DNA from 3 places in the Lysinibacillus sp. NPDC096212 genome. Region 3 is predicted to be linked to each of the others. Evidence: riboswitches for the same ligand, from Rfam matches in the RefSeq annotation. Region 3 holds a riboswitch; each other region holds the start of a gene.

Region 1 (4,287 bases), on a different contig from region 3:
ATACTGCTCGATAACATGCCATACCGCAGCCGTTAAAGCCGATATTTAATGTTTTCGGTAACGACATACCACCAAGCTTTTCTTGAATTTCTTCCGCATATGGAATCGAATCGAACTTTTCTCCATAACAGAAGTCACAAGCCTTTAACGATAGCACGTCACCAATTGGTGCTAGTAAAAAGCCAACTTCACGAAGCTTTGCGGTAACCTCTTCAGGCTCGGACGTTGGAACTTTCAAATGAATTTGATGGTCTGGTGTATACTCCATCGTTCCTTCCTCACCAACTACCTCAGCCAACGTCATCATTTGTTGAGGACTAAAGAACTTATTGGCAACCCCAGGACTAACCGCTAATTCAAAAATAGATTCGATTTTTTGTTGAACACGCTTAGGTGTTACTTTCACCGCGCTTGTTCCCTTTACCATAGTAAGAGCAGCTGTCGCCATTTCAAGTGACGATTTTTTAGGCTTTTGTTGTGGTGTTATGGCTAAACTGGGCTTAATACGATTGGCATTAGGATCTGTCGCAAAATCATTACGTGCTGCTCCTGTTTCTTGATTCATCGCCCATGGTTCATTTTCTTCTTTAAGTCGTTGATGTGGTCGTAACGGTTGTTTTTCCTCACCAAGTGTATATTTACGCTGATAACCACGTGGCGTAATCATTTTATTGTCGTAGAAGAATGTTGTTGAATTCCCGATAATAACCGTTGTTAACATGCCGATATCATGTTCAAGCATTTCTGCTAAAGTAGTCATCGTTATTTCCTGACGGTCACGATACGCGCTTTTCACAAGTCCAACTGGTGTATCTGGCGAACGATATTCCAATAAAATTCGTTGTGCCTCTACAATTTGTCTCGTACGACGTCCACTTTTCGGGTTATAAAGAGCAATAACAAAATCCGCCATTGCTGCTGCTTCTACTCGTTTTGCAATTAAATTCCAAGGTGTTAAGTGGTCACTTAAACTAATGGTACAGGCGTCATGCATAATGGGAGCACCTAGTAAACTGGCACATGAATTAATAGCTGAAATACCTGGAACAATTTCTACCTCGATACCAGTTGCTTCTGTCCAGCCTAGCTCGATTAATACCTCATACACTAATCCTGCCATTCCATAAACCCCGGCATCCCCACTGGAAATGACCGATACGATACTTCCAGCCTCTGCTTGACGCACCGCTTCTTGCGCACGTGAAACTTCCTCTGTCATACCAGTACTAATAATCGACTTTGCACTAACTAAATCCTGAATCAGTTCAACATAAGTTTTATAGCCTATAATCATATGACTTTGTTGTAGTGCCTCCACAGCACGAGTCGTAATATGTTTAAAGTCTCCAGGGCCAAAGCCAACTACGAAAATCTTACCTTTTTGAGCCATTTTGTTACCCCTCTTTCACCTTTTCAATGCCTTTAATGGCTGTTGTTTGTGCTGTACGCTGCAACGAACCTTCACGCAATGTAAAAACATGCTCATTATGTAACGCTTCATGATTTAAATCTTGTACAAGTACTCTCGCATGCTCCTTCGTTGGCACTCGGTACCAATTGCCCTGAGGATATGCAATGACAACACAAGCATCCTTACACCTGCCATTACAGCGGGTCCTTGTTGTATGTATCTCCTTATCAAGCTCCAGTAACTGTATTTCATCACGAATTGCCTGTGTAATGTCCTCAGCATCTTTTTTCATACAACTACTACCATTGCAAATAAAAAGATGTGTTTTCATCCCCTCTAAATTCCAAGTTGTCATAGTCGTTCTCCCCTCATATGCTTTTAGGAAAAAGAAAAACCTTTACTCTAGACGAAGAGTAAAGGTTTAGTAGAAGCCAAATAAAAACGAATATATACTGGTACTCGCTTTCGCTTCAACTTCTCCCTCCGAAAAGTTTGCTTGCATCATCACATAAGCAGGTTTCCTGACTTAAGCTTCCTTTTACTTTCGCGCCTTCCTAAGTTTTCACTAGTGGCATCCGCGATTTCATCAGCTATTACAGTAGCGGGGGCTGTATCGGACTTTCACCGATTTCCCTATTATCTTGAATATTCAAGCACTTATGGATGTTTTATATGAATTATATGGTTTTTTTGTAATTGAAAACTGTTTCTATCATAGCTTATTTTTTTAAAATTTCAATATTTCTTTCTTAATTTGTGACAATTTTTTTAAAATTCCATAGAAAAATGCGACATCCATTTTCTATTTATCTAAATTTTCGACATAGACACCCAATTTAAAATTTTTTCACAAAAGGGATAGCATATATATGGAAATTCGTGTTACACTTTGTCGTGAAATCTCACAACTTCATCTTTTTTTCGGTGTGAAATGTTCAGCATTTCGCTTAAAAGGGAAGCCGGTTTAAGTCCGGCGCGGTCCCGCCACTGTATTAGGGAGTTTTATAGATAATGTCACTGTCCAAAGGATGGGAAGGCCTATAAAACGTTGAACTAAAGCCAGGAGACCTGCCGAAAAATATGTGATCGTTTCAACCTACGAGGATGGGTGTGCGGCTTAGCAGATTAGAATTTTATTTGCTTTTTTAGCTATGCACTTTTCCACTATCGGAGAAGTGCTTTTTTTCGCATACTTTTTCTAAAAATTTTAATGTAAGGAGGAGAGATTTTTGAAATTTTCAGGTTGGAAGCTTAGTTATTTTTTATTGGCATTTTTATTCGTACCAAATCGTGCATTTGCGATGCATATAATGGAGGGCTTTTTGCCAATCGAATGGGCGATTTTTTGGTGGGTCATTTCGATTCCATTTATTATTTTAGGATTACGTTCTATTCGTAAAACCATTGATGAAAATCCTGAAACAAAAATGATATTAGGGCTTTCGGGTGCCTTTGCCTTTGTACTTTCTGCCTTAAAAATCCCTTCTGTAACAGGAAGTTGCTCGCATCCTACAGGTGTTGGACTTGGAACAGTTCTTTTTGGACCATTAGCGATGAGTGTTATCGGGACAATCGTATTATTATTCCAATCTTTACTGTTAGCGCATGGTGGGCTTACAACATTAGGGGCAAACACTTTTTCTATGGCAATTATGGGTCCTATTATCGCCTACTATGTATTTAAGGGCTCACAAAAATTGGGACTATCCTTTTCCATTGCTGTCTTTTTAGCAGCAATGCTTGGTGACTTAGGTACATATATTGTCACTTCTGTCCAATTAGCTCTTGCCTTCCCTTCTGAGGTCGGAGGCTTTATGGCTTCATTCACTAAATTTGCTGGTATTTTTGCGTTAACACAAATTCCTCTTGCTGTTAGTGAAGGAATTTTAACAGTGATCGTTATGAACTTTCTGAAAAAATACAATGTGAGTGAACTAAAAGCTCTACGTGTGTTCTCTGCAAAGGAGGCTCACTAAAATGAAAAAAAACTTACTGCTCATCGCCATTGTTGTGTTGTTAGCAATCGTTCCCCTGTTTATTCAAAAAGGTGCTGAATTCGAAGGGGCTGATGGCGAAGCGGAAGCAGCAATTAGTGAAATAGATGCTAGCTACGAGCCATGGTTTGAAAGCTTATGGGAACCACCAAGTGGTGAAATTGAAAGCTTATTATTCGCACTACAAGCTGCTATCGGTGCTGGTTTCATCGGGTATTTCATCGGCTTAATGCGCGGCAAACATAAAGAAGGTTAAACGCTATGTTACTCATTGATAAGTATGCTTATTTGAATAAACTAGCGTCTGTTCATCCGCTAGAAAAAATGACGTTATCCCTTGGACTGCTTTTATTGTCGCTTATCATGAGAGATGAACGAATTTCACTCATTACATTTATTGTGATGAGTGCTTTTATCATTTTAGGCGCAAAAATCCCTGCTAAATATTACGCAAAGTTATTGTTGCTACCTGGATTTTTTTTACTATCAAGTTTAGTATCCATTTTAATTTCTATCGCGCCAGCGACAAACAGGCTTCCTTCAAACATTTGGTCATTTTCTCTTCATAATTGGACAATTTTTGTCAGCAGTGCAAGCCTAGTAACAGCGCAGCAGCTTTTTTTCATCGTCCTTGGCAGCATTAGCTGTTTGTATTTTTTAATTCTCACAACATCAGTCCAATCTATTTGTTACGTCTTACGACAATGGCGACTCCCAACTCTATTTGTAGAGTTAGTAGAGCTAACGTATCGTTTTATTTTTATCTTTTTAGACAGTATGCAAAAAATTCATCTTGCCCAACAGGCTCGTCTGGGATACAGCTCCCCTATGCAGTGGCTTCGATCGGTATCAATGCTAATTGCAGCTTTATTTGTCGAGATG
Region 2 (4,287 bases), on a different contig from region 3:
AAGTATAAATGTTCCAAATCCGATATTAATCAATTTTCAATCACCTCGTAGGCAAGCTTATTTTCTTAAATATTGTCGGTCATAAAATACCACCATTCTTATTGCAATAAAATTCTACATCAATTAAATGAGAAGAAGAAACACCGCTTTCAGAGTATTTTCCACCCACAGTAATGATATAAGAGCGACCATCAGCATCAATTGTATATTTGTATCCTTTTTGGATCCAGTTACCACTACCATTTTCAATTTTCGAAGATAGAGAGTTCATAGCTGAAAACAACTGCCTACTTTCAGTTGTATTTGAATTTAACTGTGTATCAAAAGAGCCTTCAAAACTAATAATAGCAACCTTTGAACCTGTATGTATTTCCACTGTTTTCGGTACTGAAGTTGGAGCATACGCATCATTATTTTTTAACACGATAAATGAAGCATCTACTCTTTCTTTTAACATCTTTTTAAAATCACTACCCTCAACCCAGTATTCATCAGTAAAATTTGATATAGGTTCTATTTCAAAGTTTTCATGATATTCTTCGTTCACTTTCTCTACAAGAGAAATATATTCCTTGTAATACTTTTCTTTTTGTTCCTGCGTTAAATTTAAAGGAGTTGGAGCTACGATTTTTTCTTTTTCTACTGTTTGTTCATCGGTCGATGGTTTGGATGATTTTACATTTTCTGTTTTTTCATTTACACACCCTGTTAAAAAGAAAATTCCCAGTAAAGCTCCTGCAAATATATATTTTTTCAATATCTTCACCTCACAAAAACGAATTAAATAACAGAATAATTAGTTATTTATTTAAACTATAACACATTTACAAATACTGGGGCAGAAAATATATGAAGTAACGAGCCTGAGGGAATGAACTTTGAAATTTCAATAGTTAAAAAAACAATTTAAGCACAAGTTTCCCTTTTTGGTATAATATTGAAAGAGGGGGGGATTTGAAAATGGGTATAAATTTTAATAGTTTTCTTAAAGAAGAATTGTCAGTAATCGATATTCAAACAGCTATGGTACAAGGTGATATAACATCAAAAGAATTAACTATGTATTATTTGCACAGAATTGCTAAGTATGATCAAGGCGGACAGAAAATTAATTCTATGCTTGAAATTAATCCTGAAGCGATATTTATTGCTGAAGCATTAGATGAGGAAAGACTAACAAAAGGGGCTAGAGGGCCTTTACACGGAATTCCGGTAGTTTTAAAAGATAATATCGAAACGAAAGATTTTATGCACACTAGTGCAGGCGTAATAGCATTGGAAAATTATTTAGCTAAGCAGGATGCATTTCTAGTAAAAAAGCTTCGTGAAGCAGGGGCTGTTATTTTAGGGAAAGCAAATATGACTGAATTAGCAAACGCTATGTCGAGTACGATGTGGGCGGGTTATAGTTCTCGAGGTGGCCAAACACTAAATCCTTATGGCGATCCAGAACTTTATGTGGGAGGATCTAGCTCAGGGTCAGCGGTAGCAGTTGCATCGAACTTTTCAGTTTTATCAATTGGAACTGAGACAGACGCCTCGATTTTAAGTCCAGCTATTACAAATTCAGTAGTTGGCATAAAACCGACTGTTGGGCTCATTAGTCGACAGGGCATTATTCCGTTTACATACTCTCAAGACACAGCAGGGCCAATGGCTAGAACAGTAACAGATGCAGCTATTTTATTGGGCGTGTTAACAGGAGTAGATCAAGACGACGTCGCTACATATAAAAGTGAAAGAAGGTTATATAAGGATTACACCCCTTTTTTAGAGGCCACAGGATTAAATGGCGCTAGAATTGGTGTTTATAATAATGCCTCAAAAGCTTATTATGACTCAGAGGAATATGATGAAACACTTTTTAATAATGCAATTCAGGTTTTAAGAGATCAAGGAGCCGATATTATTGAAGGCATCGAAATCCCTTCTTTTCATAGAGACTGGAAATGGGGAGTACCACAATACGAATTAAAGCATAGTTTAAATAATTTCCTTGTAAATCTACCTTCCCACATGCCTGTGCATTCTATCTCTGAGTTAATTCAATTTAATAAACGTTCAAAAGGAAAGTCGTTAAAATATGGTCAGGATAAATTGGAATTGAGAGAGAAACTATCGAACACATTAAGAGACTCTGACTATTTAAATGCAAAACTAGAGGATTTGTATTTTTCTCAAGAACAAGGAATCGATTATACATTAAAAAAATATGAATTGGATGCGATTATCTTTCCATCATATATAGGTTCGACAATTAGTGCAAAAGCTGGTTATCCGTCTATTGCCGTCCCAGCAGGGTATATGAAAACTGGGAGACCGTTTGGCATAACATTCGCAGGAACTGCATTTAGTGAAGATGTTCTAATAAAACTTGCATTTTCATTCGAACAAGCAACTAAACTACGAAAAGCACCGAAGTTGAGTGAGTAGTTTTAAAATATCTAATTGCCTCAATTGACTTTAAAAATACTGTACTTTACTATTAACGGAAAGAAATCTAGTATTTTCCAGTTTATTGACAACTGAATAGCGTAGAGTAATAGGTGTAAATTGCGTGCAATTTACTGAAAAGGGAAGTCGGTGCAAATCCGACACTGTCCCGCACCTGTAAATTCATAAAGTATAAAAAACGTTTCATTCTTTTAATAAACTCGATCAACAACGTTTCAATTCGTTTGTTGGTCGTTCTTTTTTTGCGTTGAAAGTGAGTGACCCAAAAGCCAGTGATTCTGAATGGCCTTGGCATGTTATAGAAGAAGTTCAAGTAGAGTTATTCAAACAATAAGCAAAAAATTCAAGTTGGGGGAAATACATAATGATAATTAAACCGACAAAAAAAGTCTTACTGTCATGGATGAAAAGTTATGTCCCTGAAAGAGATTTATTTTTTCTATCAGAAGAACATCTTAATGAAATTGACTTTACAGATGTATTGTTAATGCCCATAGATGAGTTTTATACTCACAGCACATATCAGCATTTAAATTATGTTAATAGTTATGAATACTGGAATATAAAGAACGCACAATATGTAATTATTGCTGAAAAAGAATGGATTGAGAGCAAATCGAAAGAGGACCAACAATTGATTTTAAGTTTTCAAGTGCAATGTGAAAGAGGGCTTGTACTCCCCGTTAAATTTATAAAGGAGATAGAAAAAGTACCTTCGAGTTATGTACAGAATGGGCACGTTATCATACAGCGTTCAATGTGGGAAGGTCTTGACGAATCATTTAAAGAACAGTTACTTACAACAATGGTTTATGAATGGTGGGATAAGGGAGAATGTGAGGAACCTCCAAAATCATTACCTAGTTTTCTACAGCAATTTGCTAATACTTTTGGGCATCGTCAAGGTGCAAATTGTTTAGCAGCGGTTTTGTTTGCAATTTCAAAAGGGAAACAAAAGTGGTTTATTTATGAATGGATATATCAAAAAACATTTCTTGAAAAATTAAGTCAGTATAACTATGAAGAGGTCCTAGGTGAAGGGATACAACAAGGCGACATTGTGATTTGGAAGGATGAAAATGGTATTATTCAACATGCAGCTTATCATATTGGTGAAGAACTATATTTTAATAAGCATGGACAAACGATGTTTAATCCTTGGAAGATACTTTCGAAAAAGCAACTATATAAAGAGTGGGAGCACCTAACACCTGTGAAAATGAGAAAGAGGATAACGAAATAATAAAAGAGTATCTACAATCCGAGTTAAAAACTAATAAGAACTGGAATATATTATGTTATTCAGACTTTACAGCAGATGCAAATGTTTGAAGAGACACATGGAAAGTTAGGTAATAAGCGAGGAAATACAGAAAAAAATCACGATAATCTAGTTATTGCAGGAGCATTATCCGTACAGGGAATGAAGGCGAATAAGTGGTATGTATAGCAAAATCCTATTACTGATTAGTTAAGTGTAATGTATTACAATTATTGGTATATGGGAGGTGACTAGATGGAACTTATATTAGTCTATAATAGTAAAGAATATTAATTACCGTATGAAACAATTCAATAAATCATTCAAACAAGGAATATATTTGTAGACGGAAAATCGTTAAATATTACATCAGTGACTGTAGATTTAGATGGTAAGGTATATATTCGCATATAATTATAAATACATAAAGGTCACATCTAACAAGGTGTGGCTTTTTATTATGCCTTAGGCGGTTGAGTATGAAATTGAAAGAGGAGAATTTAAAAGGATCACCCGGAGGATAGTGACCCTTAGTAAAGATTTGGAGGTGTAAGGTTAAATTAGTATTACCT
Region 3 (4,287 bases):
CTCAAATTCACCGTGTACCAAAACGTCGATATCTAATTCCTCTTGAATAGTGATCCAACGTTTTGTCTCTTGTTCGACAAACGCTGCATAATCCTCATCAGATAGTTGTTTCTTTCGCCATGCACTTCGTGTACGTTTGACTTCGTCTGATTGCGGAAAGCTCCCAATTGTTGTAGTTGGGAACAGCGGTAATTGCAAGGCTTGTTGTTGAACCTTTTGACGTGTTTTAAATTCACTCTGGCGTTCAAAATCTTGTGCTGACACTGCTTTAATGGCTTGTTGAATACTTCTATTTTGACGAGCCGGGTGATTTTTCAACGCTTCAATCGCCTTCATACTTTCAGATGTTTTTTGATTTGAGGGGCTTCCTGTGCCTTGTAAGTATTTTGTTATTTCATTGATTTCAACTAATTTTTCATCTGCAAAAGAAAGGGCATTTTTTAGAACTGGATCGAGCTTTGTTTCGAGAGTAGTTGTAATTGGAACATGCTGTAAGTTACACGAAGATTGAATCCATATTTCTTTAGCACCACTTAGCTGTTCAATAGCTTTAATAGTTGAGCTAGCCTCTGCTAGATTGGAGCGCCAAATATCTCGTCCATTTATAATACCGGCCGCTAATACTTTATCTTGTGGGAAGCCAAATTGACGTAATGCCTCCATATTTTCGCCATAGCCATGCACAAAGTCTAACCCAATTCCTTGAACCGGAAGTGTCACAATTGACTCGTATGCCGATAATGACTCAAAATATGTTTGTAGCATAATGTTAACCTCGGGTACTGATGCAACTAATTGTCTATAAATTTCTTGAACAAGTTTAACCTCCGCTTCATCTAGTGTTGTGGCAAGAGCAGGCTCCTCTAATTGAATCCACTCTACACCAGCATCCACTAACTCCTTTAAGACCTGCGTATAAAGTGGTAGTAATGCTAAAATAAATGTAATCTGCGATAGTTTGTCATAGCCTTTTGTTAATTTACAAAATGTATATGGGCCAATCAATGTAGGTTTTGCTGTAATACCAAACGCTTCCTTAGCCTCTAAAAAGTCTGCCAATATTTTATTTTCTGTTAATTGCAAAGGTTGTCCCTCATATTCTGGCACAATATAATGATAGTTTGTATTAAACCATTTTGTCATTTCACTAGCCACGGCTTTTTTACTACCACGAGCTACCCCATAGTAAGTTTGTAAATCAACTTTGTCTCCCTGCCAATCAAAGCGCTTTGGAACTAAGCCAAACATCATTGCCGTATCCAACATTCTGTCATAGAGTGTGAAATCTCCGACAGTTATCATGTCTATGCCGAGACGAATCTGCTTGTTTATTCGAGCTAGGCGAATATCCTTTAAATGCTGTAAAAATTCATCCTCTGAAAGCTCCTTTTTCCAAAATGCCTCTAAAGCCTTTTTCCATTCACGATCTTCTCCGATATACGGATAACCAACTGTAGTACTTGTATACGTCATGTTTATCTCTCCTATCAATCAAAATAAAAAAAAAGCCACCCTCCTTTTTTTTGGAAAATGGCTGTCATTGCATATCAAAATTAGCTATCAAGAAACAATACGAAATTCTTTCAAAATATCGCATGATTTATTGTCGCACAGGGCCGATATGGTCACATCTCACCACCTATTTCCACGTAGGTATTTGGTGTGTACTAGATATTGGCAGGTCTCCTGGCTTCTCATCAACACGCCTCACAGCCTTCCCAGTTTCCCAGTGGCAATTGTGATTTGCTCCGATTTACAGTTGCGGGACAGCGTCGGATTTACACCGACTTCCCTTTTAAGCCAAACTTTCATTCGGCACCAACTCTTACACAATATTTAATTATGTTTTACTATAACATATATTTTTCTGAAAAGTAGATTTATTTTCAGATTTGTTTGATTCTTCATACTGCTATTATTCCGAACATATGGAATCATCGAAGACTAGCAGCCCCGCTACCAAAAAAACTTGTAAATAGTGGGATATTCTGTTATTTTATAGTTAGTTATCCAACTAACTAATAACAAAGGAGGTGTAAACAAATGGCAAAACCTACTGGTATTGAAAAGTCAGATTTATTAATGGCTGCCAAGCAAAGTTTAGTAGAAAAAGGGATTGAGAAATTCACCTTAAAGGCTGTTGCTGAGCAAGCTGGGGTGACACAAGGAACTATTTATTATCATTTCAAATCAAAAGAGCAAATCATTCTAGAAATTGTCCAAGACATCTGTGAAAATTCCTGGAATGAGATTCTGATGACTGATCGAGAAATGATTCAATCTGCACTTTTCTCTGCAAAAAGTCGATATGAAAATGATGCGTTTTATCATAAATTATTTTTCACCTTAATCGTTTTCGGCTTTACGAACCCAACTATTAGACAGCAAATTGGACAAATTTTAGCGGCTGAAAATGAACATTTATGTAACATTTTAAATAAATTATGGGATACATCACCAATTGATGGCGTGTCGATGGAAACTTGGAGCATTTTTTTCAACGCCCTTATTGATGGCTTAGCCTTACAAGTGATGATGAGGGACGATTTCGATGTAGATGTCTTCTATCAGCAATTAGAAAAAATCCTTCAGACATTGCATCGTCTAGAAAATAATTAGAGGAGGAAAACTATGCGATTCTTTTTATGCTGGGGTTTTGGGATTTGGCTTGTAGCAAGTGCCGTATTTCGATTTGTAGGGCACTACTTTTTTACCCTTGAAGAACCTTTCCTCATGATAGCTACTTACATTTTAGCTATTCCAATCGTTTGGATAGCGACAATACCTATTTATTCTTTGAAAAAGACAAAAGGTACAGAACGGTTACTGGCTGCTATTTGTATCGTATTACCTGGAATGCTCATCGATGCAGTCGTATTGTTAGTTTTCGACAATATTTTCCCGAATTTATCGGCTGACTTAGATCGATATTTCGCCTCATGGCTATTATGGGCTTACTCCCTAATTCTCATTACTGGTTTTACAAATGCTTCATTCGTGAAAAAGAATACTATTCATTCATCAAATTAAAGGATTTTACATTATTATCCTAGAAGTAAGTAATGATTAGAATTAAAGGAGGAGAAAAAATGATTATAGGCTTACATCACGTTCAAATAACAATACCAAAAGGTGAGGAAGAAAAAGGAAGACATTTTTACTGTCAAGTATTAGGACTAAAAGAAATTGAAAAGCCTGATTCGCTGAAAGGACGAGGTGGATTTTGGTTACAGGTCGGCAATAGAGCGGTACATGTAGGTACAGAGGATGGCTTTGATAGATTAACGACGAAGGCTCATATTGCCTATCAAGTTGAAAATATCGAACATTGGAAGAAGGTACTAGCCGAACATCATATAGAAATTTTCGACTCAGTTCCTATTCCTCATTTTGAACGCTTTGAATTTAGAGATCCATTCGGTAATAGAGTGGAGATGATTCAAGAATTCTAAAAGAAAACAGTTGAATAGAAATTATTTTCTATTCAACTGGCATGTCTTCCAACTTTTTAATTTTGCCGGGGTACTTTTACATTTTATCGCCCAACTTTTGAATTTTATCGACTAACTTTCACGTTTTATCACCCAACTTCTGAATTTTATCGACATCCTCCTTCTTTCGATACTAAAAAACACTTCAGCCAACTGAAACATTTGTAATACAACTGTAAATTAAGGCGATGAAGCCTTTTATATCAGGTGTTTACAGCAATTTCCCATCCACCGTGGTAACAATTACCTCAAAGAAGCCCTACTTTTTCATGCTACGATTAATTCCAGTGACAAACCAAATCAGGATTAATCCTAACAATAGCTTCAGGAGGAAATAACAACATGAATAAACGATTTTTATCAACAACATTAGCATTGACGATAGGTTTTAGCACAGTGGGGATGGTACAACCAACTGTTCAACCTATAGAAGTAGAGGCTGCAACAACAAATGCCCTGAATAACTCACAAGCAGTTAATACGAAAGCGGATCAACTAATTCAAGCTGGAAAAAGCTTAATTGGTAAGGCGACATATAGTAATACAGAATACAAGGCTACATATCCTTATAAATTCTCTTGCGCATCATTTATTATGTACATTTTCGAGAAAAATGGTGTTGACCTTGCAACTTATAATGAAGATTATATGATACAGCAAGGAACAGCTGTTAATAGAAATCAATTACAAAAAGGTGATTTACTATTCTTTAAGAGTAAAAAAACTGGGACAGACCCTGACCACGTTGGTATGTATATCGGGGACAATAAAATGATTCACATGGCTGATTCCCAAC

What was found. Region 3 has a riboswitch for cobalamin ahead of metE (5-methyltetrahydropteroyltriglutamate--homocysteine S-methyltransferase). Riboswitches for the same ligand answer to the same signal wherever they lie in the genome.
Region 1: linked by a shared signal. The riboswitch ahead of ACIQ7T_RS22085 (energy-coupling factor ABC transporter permease) and the one ahead of metE (5-methyltetrahydropteroyltriglutamate--homocysteine S-methyltransferase) in region 3 are both predicted to bind cobalamin.
Region 2: linked by a shared signal. The riboswitch ahead of ACIQ7T_RS22875 (hypothetical protein) and the one ahead of metE (5-methyltetrahydropteroyltriglutamate--homocysteine S-methyltransferase) in region 3 are both predicted to bind cobalamin.

The regions. Positions count from the first base shown of each region.
Region 1 is NZ_JBIWFQ010000028.1:56,995-61,281, reverse strand. It holds gene cobJ (precorrin-3B C(17)-methyltransferase) at 1-1,390, opposite strand, end outside; gene ACIQ7T_RS22090 ((2Fe-2S) ferredoxin domain-containing protein) at 1,395-1,766, opposite strand; cobalamin riboswitch at 1,905-2,087, opposite strand; cobalamin riboswitch at 2,317-2,501, shown strand; gene ACIQ7T_RS22085 (energy-coupling factor ABC transporter permease) at 2,641-3,387, shown strand; gene ACIQ7T_RS22080 (energy-coupling factor ABC transporter substrate-binding protein) at 3,389-3,661, shown strand; gene cbiQ (cobalt ECF transporter T component CbiQ) at 3,667-4,287, shown strand, end outside.
Region 2 is NZ_JBIWFQ010000030.1:42,406-46,692, reverse strand. It holds gene ACIQ7T_RS22890 (DUF4181 domain-containing protein) at 1-33, opposite strand, end outside; gene ACIQ7T_RS22885 (hypothetical protein) at 80-757, opposite strand; gene ACIQ7T_RS22880 (amidase family protein) at 961-2,433, shown strand; cobalamin riboswitch at 2,528-2,742, shown strand; gene ACIQ7T_RS22875 (hypothetical protein) at 2,819-3,697, shown strand.
Region 3 is NZ_JBIWFQ010000004.1:187,125-191,411, reverse strand. It holds gene metE (5-methyltetrahydropteroyltriglutamate--homocysteine S-methyltransferase) at 1-1,473, opposite strand, end outside; cobalamin riboswitch at 1,660-1,838, opposite strand; gene ACIQ7T_RS05845 (TetR/AcrR family transcriptional regulator) at 2,044-2,619, shown strand; gene ACIQ7T_RS05840 (DUF5367 domain-containing protein) at 2,632-3,030, shown strand; gene ACIQ7T_RS05835 (VOC family protein) at 3,090-3,452, shown strand; gene ACIQ7T_RS05830 (C40 family peptidase) at 3,834-4,287, shown strand, end outside.